4 regions of the Nonomuraea sp. NPDC047897 genome follow, and region 3 is predicted to be linked to each of the others. Evidence: riboswitches for the same ligand, from Rfam matches in the RefSeq annotation. Region 3 holds a riboswitch; each other region holds the start of a gene.
The links. Region 3 has a riboswitch for cyclic di-AMP ahead of ACGF0J_RS29770 (NlpC/P60 family protein). Riboswitches for the same ligand answer to the same signal wherever they lie in the genome.
Positions count from the first base shown of each region.

Region 1: linked by a shared signal. The riboswitch ahead of ACGF0J_RS37280 (hypothetical protein) and the one ahead of ACGF0J_RS29770 (NlpC/P60 family protein) in region 3 are both predicted to bind cyclic di-AMP.
Region 2: linked by a shared signal. The riboswitch ahead of ACGF0J_RS20110 (CHAP domain-containing protein) and the one ahead of ACGF0J_RS29770 (NlpC/P60 family protein) in region 3 are both predicted to bind cyclic di-AMP.
Region 4: linked by a shared signal. The riboswitch ahead of ACGF0J_RS23305 (C40 family peptidase) and the one ahead of ACGF0J_RS29770 (NlpC/P60 family protein) in region 3 are both predicted to bind cyclic di-AMP.

Region 1 is NZ_JBIDCC010000028.1:22,280-24,469, forward strand. Features, by position in the region: gene ACGF0J_RS37275 (hypothetical protein) at 1-73, shown strand, start outside; gene ACGF0J_RS37280 (hypothetical protein) at 132-1,088, opposite strand; cyclic di-AMP (ydaO/yuaA leader) riboswitch at 1,093-1,233, opposite strand; gene galT (galactose-1-phosphate uridylyltransferase) at 1,305-2,190, opposite strand, start outside.
Region 2 is NZ_JBIDCC010000008.1:274,070-276,259, reverse strand. Features, by position in the region: gene ACGF0J_RS20115 (Gfo/Idh/MocA family protein) at 1-656, shown strand, start outside; cyclic di-AMP (ydaO/yuaA leader) riboswitch at 873-1,009, shown strand; gene ACGF0J_RS20110 (CHAP domain-containing protein) at 1,023-1,700, shown strand; gene ACGF0J_RS20105 (ABC transporter substrate-binding protein) at 2,070-2,190, shown strand, end outside.
Region 3 is NZ_JBIDCC010000014.1:252,307-254,496, forward strand. Features, by position in the region: gene ACGF0J_RS29765 (amino-acid N-acetyltransferase) at 1-434, opposite strand, end outside; cyclic di-AMP (ydaO/yuaA leader) riboswitch at 699-845, shown strand; gene ACGF0J_RS29770 (NlpC/P60 family protein) at 851-1,900, shown strand; gene lysX (bifunctional lysylphosphatidylglycerol synthetase/lysine--tRNA ligase LysX) at 1,950-2,190, opposite strand, start outside.
Region 4 is NZ_JBIDCC010000010.1:134,517-136,706, reverse strand. Features, by position in the region: gene ACGF0J_RS23310 (class I SAM-dependent methyltransferase) at 1-249, opposite strand, end outside; gene ACGF0J_RS23305 (C40 family peptidase) at 289-939, opposite strand; cyclic di-AMP (ydaO/yuaA leader) riboswitch at 943-1,088, opposite strand; gene ACGF0J_RS23300 (3-isopropylmalate dehydrogenase) at 1,187-2,190, shown strand, end outside.

The sequences.
Region 1 (2,190 bases), on a different contig from region 3:
GCCCGCCGGTACCCGGCTGCCGGGCGCGCCGGCCGCGCCGGCCGCACCGTCCGCCCCACCGTCCCCCTCCTGACAGGCGCAGGCCGCCGACCGCCGGCCACGGCACAGACTCGCTCGCGGGATGCTTCGGGTCAGTACATCGAGATGTGGACGTGGTCGAAGTGGTTCTCGGTGATGCTGCCCCGGTTCCCCATGGGGCTCCAGCCAGAGCCGTGGTTGATGCGCTGCTTCCAGATCACGTACTTGACCCCGAGCTTCGCCTTGTTCGCCACGGCCCACGCGGCGACGCGGTCGCCCAGCACCTGGTTGGCGGTCGACGGCATGCTGCCGCCCGAGCTCATCATGAAGTCGCAGGCCCGGCCCAGCGGGTGCTCACCGCTCGAACCCGAGCGGTAGCACCCGACCGTGAACGGCAGCGCGAAGTTCCGCTTGATCAGCTCGCGCATCGCGCGCGTGCGGGGAGTGATGTTGTCCGCTCCGGAGGGCAGCTGCGGCGCCCAGGTGCCGTCCGGGCGGCGGCCGGTGCTGACGGGGACGAGGTCCTCGAGCTTGTCCTCGATGTCGCCGATGACGTCCTCGGCCTCTTCGCGCTGCCCGGCCACGGTCACCTGATCGGCACGGATCTTGGCGGCGAGGGCGCCGGCCTCGTCGGCGGCCTTCTTCTTCTCGTCCCGGACGGCGGCGAACCCGTCGACCACCGCCTGCTGCTCGGCCAGGAGCTGCTCCAGCACCGCGGCGCCCGCCCCGTTGATCGGCAGCATGAACGTCGGCAGCGACTGGGGGCCGCTCTGGTAGCGCAGCTGTGCGATCTCGGTGACCTTCTTCTCGGCCTCGGCCAGGGCCTTCTCGGCGGCGGCGAGCCGCTTCCCGGCAGTCTTGGCGGCCTGCTGGGCCTTGGCCAGCTCGACCCGCTTGAGGTTGTACGTCTCGATGAGTCCGTCGACCTTGGTGTTGAGTTGCTTCAGCTCCGAGCGGAGCTTGGTCTCATCGGGCTTGGGCTTGGCCAGCGCGGGCGCCGCCGGGCTGGTGGCCACGACGGCGGCGACGGTGAGACCGATGGCAAGACGCGCGGGGGACGCAGCCGCCACGTAGGAATCCTCTCCCTCTTGCCGACCGGGTTAGCTGACGGGTTCGGGAGGGAGTAGCGTTCCCCTACCACAGGCGTGGATTCACCCCAGGTGCTTGGGTCCCCGGCTCACGGGCGACGCGCCCGAGATTAGGCTTTGGCGCACCGGCCGTTACGGCCGGTGCGAAAGGGACATTAACAGTAAATCCAAGGTCATGCGAGCCTAAGAAGAAACCTGTTAGTGATCTACCTGTGATCGAATCATGCGTGCCGCCTCTTCCGGCAGCACGTCGTTGACGAAGGCGCCCATCGCCGACTCCGAACCGGCCAGATACTTCAGCTTGCCGGGCGCACGCCTGATGCTGAACAGCTCCAGGTGGAGATAGCCCAGGTCACGCCCCTCACGCACCGGCGCCTGGTGCCAGGCCGCGATGTACGGCATGACGACGCCGAACAGGCCGTCGAACGCCCGCAGCACCGAGGTGTAGAGCGGGGCGAACGCGGCCCGCTCAGCCCCGGTCAGCGCGGCCAGGTCGGGCACCTGCCGGTGCGGGTAGAGATGCACCTCGAACGGCCAGCGCGCCGCGGCGGGCACGAAGGCCGTCCACAGTTCGTTGGCGGCCACCACCCGCGGTCCCCCGCGCTCGGCCGCCAGCACGTCGGCGAACAGGCTCCGGCCCTCGTGCGCGGCGGCGTAGCGGGCGGCCGCGCCGAGATGGAGCCTGGTCCGCGGCGTCACATAGGGATAGGCGTAGATCTGCCCGTGCGGGTGGGTCAGCGTGATGCCGATCTCCTCACCGCGGTTCTCGAAGCAGAAGACCTGCTCCACGCCGTCGATCGCGGACAGCTCCGCCGTACGGTCGGCCCAGGCCTCCATCACCAGCTCGACCTGGTCGTCGGTCAGGTGCGAGAACGACGAGGAGTGGTCGGAGGTGAAGCACATCACCTCGCACCGACCCACGCCCGGACGCACGTCACTCAGCCCTCCGGCGGCGCCGTAGGCGCCGAGGTCGCCGGAGAAGGAGGGGAAGCGGTTCTCGAACACCACCACGTCGTAGTCGTGCGCCGGAATCTCGGACTGGCGCGTGTCGGTGGACGGGCACAGCGGGCACTCGTCGGCCGGC
Region 2 (2,190 bases), on a different contig from region 3:
CTTCGGTGGCCGACACCGAACGGATGGTGCGCCTGGCCCGCGAGGCCGGGATCTTCCTGATGGAAGCGATGTGGATGCGCTTCAACCCGCTGATCCGGCGGGTGGCGACCGACCCGCGCTTCGGCGAGATCCGCTCGGTGCACGCCTCGTTCGGCTTCTCCTCGCCGTACGACCCGGCGCATCGGCTCTGGGCGCCGGAGCTGGGCGGCGGGGCGCTGCTCGACCTGGGCATCTACCCGTTCGGGCTGGCGCAGCTGCTGCTCGGCCGACCCGCGCGGCTGTCCATGACCGGCTCGCTGGCGCCGTCCGGGGTGGACGCGGAGGCGGCCGGGCTGCTGGTCTACCCCGGCGGACGGCGTGCCCTGGTCGAGGTGTCGCTGCGCGGCTCCCTCCCCAACAGCGCGTACGTGGTCGGCACCGGGATGCGCGCCGACATCCAGGCGCCGTTCTGGGCGCCGAAGCGGATGGTGCTGACCGGGCCGTCGATGGAACCCGAGGTGCACGAGCTGGACCCGGCCGACAACGGCTACGCCGGCGAGGTCCGCGAGGTGCGGGACGCCCTGGCCGAGGGGCGGACGGAGAGCCCCGTGATGCCGCTCGACGAAAGCGTCGCCATGGCGCGGCTGCTGGCCGAGGCCCGCGCGCAGATCTCCTGACCCGCCGACCGCCGGACGGCAGTCCGGACTCGCGCGCTGGGGCGGATGGCGTCCGAGGACGCGTCGCCCGCCGCGTCTTGGTGAGCCCAATGTCGGAGCTTTGCCCTATTGTGCACTGCTTGCCCGATGCATTACCTTATGGGGCATTCACGGCATACGTCCGGTTTCGGCCGGTGCATAGCCGGACCATCGCAAAGATCGACGCATCACAGGACCCCCCTGTGACCGCTGAATCCGCCACGCGCGGAACCGGGGACCCACGTCCTTTGGGGTGAATCGGCACGTCAGTGCCGTAGGGCAGCTTCCACGCCCGAACCCGTCAGCTAACCCGGTAAGCGGCATGGAAGCAAGGAGTATCCCCGCTCGATGGCCATCAACCGTCTTCACCATGCCCGGAAGGCCGCCCTCCTGAGCGCCGGAGCCGGCGCCGCCCTCTCCCTCACGGCCTCCCTCGGCCTGGCCTCCCCCGCCGCCGCCGACGTCCCCGAGCAGGCCCCGCAGGCCGCCAAGGCCGCCTCAGCCCCGCAGACCCAGCAGGCCAACAAGATCAATGTGACCGCCTCCCAGCTCCTGCAACTGGCCAAGGCCCAGGTCGGCACCTCGGAGAACGCCTACGGCGGCGGCACCAAGTTCCAGCAGTGGTACGCAAACTCCCGGCGCGCGCTGGAGACCATCCGCCGCGACGGCGGCAGCCGCAAGGGCTACCTCAACGCGCCGTGGTGCGCGATGTTCGTCTCCTGGGTGGGTGAGCAGCTCGGCGCCCGCCCGCAGGTCGGCTGGGACGCCTGGACCGTGGCGCACGCCAAGTGGTTCGTCGCCAACAAGCGCTGGGGCAACGCGGCCAAGCCCGGCGCCGTGGTCTTCTTCTCCTGGAGCGGCGGCAAGACCCTGAGCTCGATCAGGCACGTCGGATTCGTGGTCAAGGACAACGGCAACGGCACCATCTCCACGATCGAGGGCAACACGGGCAACGGCCGCGTGGAGGAGCGCGTCCGGCCCAAGTCGCAGGTCGTGGGCTACGGCTACCCCGAGTACGCCGGCTGACCTGCCGCGGCCGTACCGGACACACCGCCTGCCGCGGCCGTACCGGAACACACCGCACGGCGAGTGCGCGCCCCGACCCCAGGGGCGCGCACTCGCCGTTTTCCGGGTCCCATCACCGGCACACCTGCCCGGCTTGGGCACGAACGGTGCGGATGAGATGGGAGCGCTCCCAGATACCGCTTAGCGGCTTTTGGCACCCTAAACCCGTTTCTCCGCCGGGAAAGCACCGTCGAGGTAACGGTTCCGTTTCGGGACGTTGACGCCCGCACCGCACGCGGGCACTCTTTGTGGGAGCGCTCCCAAGGATGTCCCCCACGCCGCGGCAGGCCGCGGTGCACCTCCCACCTCCACACCCAAGAGGGGTACGGAATGACGAACCACAAGCGCTTTGTTGTGACCGGCGTCGCGCTCACCGCGCTGGCGGCCGTCGCCGCCTGCAGCGGCGGCGGAGGCGACACGCAGACGGCCACGCAGAGCGGCTCCGCGGCCG
Region 3 (2,190 bases):
TCGGCATAGACCTCGGGTGAGACGGGGGTGCCCTGAATCGGACGGAACCCGTGCCTGGCGAAGAAGTCGACCTCGAAAGTCAGGCAGAAAACCCGCCTGAGCCCCAGATCCCTCGCCGTGCGGATCAACGCGGAGACGATCCGGTGGCCGATCCCCAGGCCCCGGGACGCGGGGTCCACGGCGACCGTGCGGATCTCGGCCAGATCCTCCCAGAGAACGTGCAGCGCGCCACACCCGACGACCTGCCCGCTCCGCTCGGCCACCCAGAACTCCTGGACGTCCTCGTACAGCGTGACAGTGGCCTTCTCCAGAAGGCGTGGACCCGCACCGGCGTAGGTGTCGACCAGGCGCCTGATGGTCCTGACGTCGGACGTGCGGGCGCGCCGCACCACGACTTCGGTGTCAGGGACTGTCACTTCGGCGACCTGCTCCATGGGTTACCAGCGTACAGATCCCATTACGGCTCCTACCAAAATCCCACCTGTCCGCTCCATCCGGCATATCGCTCTGGCCTACACGAGTCACCCCACCTGCGACCCAACCACGGGCAAACAGGGCGTAAAGTCGCCCATGGGTGAAGGGACAGGACACCACCTTGTGACTCTTCGGTGGCTGAACCTCTACAGACTTGGCAGTTCTGGTTGAGCACCAACCCAACGTGCACTAGTGTCCAGCGACGATGTCACCCGCGCGTCCCGCGTGGAGACGCGCCCAATCCCCGTGCGGGGAACCGGGGACCCGCCGGTGGCCGGTGCGCCATCTGGGGTGAGTCCGAGCTCCGGCTCGGTAGGGCTGCTCCGGCCCGAACCCGTCAGCTAACCCGGTAGGCGTCGATGAGAGGAGCCGATTGGTGAAGCGTACGCGCGGTCGCGAGAGGACCTCAGCGGGCACCCACGCCCGCCCTCCGCATCAGACCGGCCCGCGCCGTCTCGCCCTACTCGGCACCGCCCTCGTCGCCGCCACGGCCCTGTTCGCCGGCGCCGGGGCGGCCCCGGCCGCCGCCGATCCCGAGCCGTCCCTCAACTCGCTCGCCAAGCAGGTCGAGCAGATGCACGTGGACATCGAGAAGCTGGCCGAGCAGTACAACGCCCAGCGGGAGAAACTCAAGACCGCCCAGAAGACCGCCGAGGCCGCCAAGAAGACGCTGGCGACCAGCGAGGCCGACCTGGCGGCCAAGCGGACCAAGGCCGCCCAGATGGTCGAGAGCCAGTACATCTCCGGCGTCATGGGGCGGGCCCTGCCCTTCCTGAGCGCCGGCGACCCCGAGCGGTTCCTCGACCACGCCGCCACCTCCTACGCGCTGGCCCAGCAGCAGACCGAGCAGCTCAAACAGGTCCTCGACGCCATGGAGTCGGCCAGGCGGGCCAGAGACGAGGCCAAGACCCACATGGAGGAGGTCGGCGAGCTCGTCAGCGACCTCAGCGCCAAGCGTGCCAAGATCGTGAAGATGGTCGCCAAGGTCGAGAGCAACCTCTACCGGCGGGCGGTCGGCGAAGCCGGCCGGCCGGGCACCAGGGCCACGCGCGTCAGCCTGCCCGTGGTCGGCTCGGGCAAGGCCGCCGAGGCCGCCCGCTGGGCGCTCACGCAGCAGCTCAAGCCGTACGTCTGGGGCGCCGAGGGGCCCAGCTCCTACGACTGCTCCGGCCTGGTCATGGCGGCCTACCAGCGGGTCGGCATCTCGCTGCCGCACTACACCGGCAGCCAGTGGACCGCCGGCCGGCACATCTCCAAGGACGAGCTGCGCGCCGGCGACCTGGTCTTCTTCTACAACGACCTGCACCACGTCGGCATCTACATCGGCGGCGGGCTGATGGTCCACGCGCCGCGCACGGGTGACGTGGTGCGCGTGGCCTCGATCGCCCGGCGTCCGTACGCGGGAGCCGTCCGCGTCGCCGACTGAGGCGCCATCCGGGCGGCGGCGGGACACCGGAGTGCCCCGCCGCCCGCGCTCAGTGGGCCGGCTTGACCAGCGGGAAGAGGATCGTCTCGCGGATGTTCCGGCCGGTGAACGCCATGATCATCCGGTCGATGCCGGCGCCCATGCCGCCCGTCGGCGGCATGGCGTACTCCAGGGCCTGCAGGAAGTCCTCGTCGAGCTGCATGGCCTCGACGTCGCCGCCGGCGGCCAGCAGCGACTGCTCGACCAGGCGGCGGCGCTGCTCGATCGGGTCGTTGAGCTCGGAGTAGGCG
Region 4 (2,190 bases), on a different contig from region 3:
CGCCTCCGGGTGCCCGGCCAGGAACTGCCGGGCCCAGCCGTCGAGGTGCCGGGCCCGCAGCGCCACGGCGGCGGCGGTGCCCCGCGTCATCCCGGTGCGGCGGAAGTCGTGGTCGATCCGCCGGGCGATCTGCAGGGAGAGGGCGTCGGCGAGGATCGGGTACGGCGCGCGGGCGTCGAGCGCCCTGCCGTGGAGCGTGGCGAGGAGCGTGGCCTTCTCGGCGGTCAGCCGCACCTTCTCGGTTGTCACGTCATCACGGTAGTACGCGCGACCGCACCCGTCCCGTCCTCACAGGGCAGTGGCGACCGGCATGGCCGGTGGCGGGGCCTGGCGCAGCTCACGGATGTGCGCCCAGCGCTTGACCCCCTTCGGGTCGGGCCGGACGGCGCCCACGAAGGAGGCGCGGCGTCCGGCGTCCAGGCGTTCCTCCTTGACCACGTCGCCGGTGCGTGGCGCGTGGACCATGTGACCGGGGCGGGAGATCATGCCCACGTGGCCGAGGCCGTTGAAGAAGACGAGGTCTCCGGGCTTGAGGTCCTTCCAGGCGATCTTCCTGGAGTAGGCGCCGTACTGGGAGGCGGCGACGCGGGGGAGTTCGATGCCCGCGGACTGGTAGGCCCGGAGCATGAGGCCGGAGCAGTCGTAGCCGCTCCGGCTCGCCCCGCCCCAGACGTAGGGGGTGCCCTGCTTGTCCAGGGCGTACCTGACGGCGAGCTTCCAGGCGGGGAGCTGGATGTCGCGGGTCCTGGCGCGCTTGATGTCGGCTCCGGTGAGGGTGACGCCACCGGGGTCCGGTGTCGCCGCGGCCACGGGGGAGGCGGTCACGGGGGAGGCGGTCACGGGGGTGGGTGCCGCCGCGGCGGCGGGGGAGGCGACCGCCAGTCCGGCGGCGGTCGTGGCGAGGGCGAGGGCGGGCGTGAGCATGGCGATGCGCGGCACGAGGAGTCCTTCCACACGGCCGGCCGGGTTAGCTGACGGGCTCGGGCCTGGAAGTGGCCCTACGGCACGCGGACGTGCCGATTCGCCCCGAAGGGGGAGTGGGTCCCCGGCTCCGCGCAACGGCTGCGCGGATTAGGCTTGAGGGACTCTAACGAAACGGTCAAAGCACCGCAATACGGGTAAAACGGATGTCCGAGCGTTGAGATCGGGTGTTCGTCAGCCGAGACGACCCGGTAAGGTACCGGCCATGGAGTCGCGCAACACACGCCTGGCAGTGATCCCCGGAGACGGCATCGGCACCGAGGTCGTGGCCGAAGGGCTCAAGGTGCTGGAGGCCGTGGGCGTCAAGTTCGAGGCCACCCACTACGACCTCGGCGCCGCCCGCTACCACCGCACCGGCGAGACGCTGCCCGACGCCGTCCTTGAGGAGCTGCGCGGCTACGACGCGATCCTGCTCGGCGCCGTCGGCGACCCCAGCGTGCCGCCGGGCATCCTGGAGCGCGACCTCCTGCTCCGCCTGCGCTTCGCCTTCGACCACTACGTGAACCTGCGCCCGGTCAAGCTGTTCCCTGGCGTGCGGACCCCGCTGGCCGACACCTCGCCCGAGGACATCGACATGATCGTGGTGCGTGAGGGCACCGAGGGCCTCTACGCGGGCACCGGCGGCACGATGCGGCGCGGCACGCCGCACGAGATCGCCACCCAGGAGTCGCTCAACACCGCCCACGGCGTCGAGCGCGTGGTCCGCTACGCGTTCGAGAAGGCCCGCTCGCGGCCGCGCAAGAAGCTGACGCTGGTCCACAAGACCAACGTGCTCACCTTCGCCGGCGACCTCTGGCAGCGCACGGTCGACCGGGTCGCCGAGGAGTTCCCCGAGGTGGCCACCGACTACTGCCACATCGACGCGGCCTCGATGTACTTCGTCACCCAGCCCGAGCGTTTCGACGTGGTCGTCACCGACAACCTCTTCGGCGACATCATCACCGACCTCGGCGCCGCCATCGCCGGCGGCATCGGCCTGGCGGCCAGCGGCAACATCAACCCCGAGGGTGCCGCGCCCAGCATGTTCGAGCCGGTGCACGGCAGCGCCCCCGACATCGCCGGGCAGGGCAAGGCCGACCCGACCGCCACGATCCTGTCGGCCGCCATGCTCCTCGACCACCTCGGCCTGCGGGCCGAGGCCGCCCGCGTCGAGCAGGCCGTCGCCGACGACATCGACGCGCGGTCGGCGGGACGGGCGAGCCGCACCAC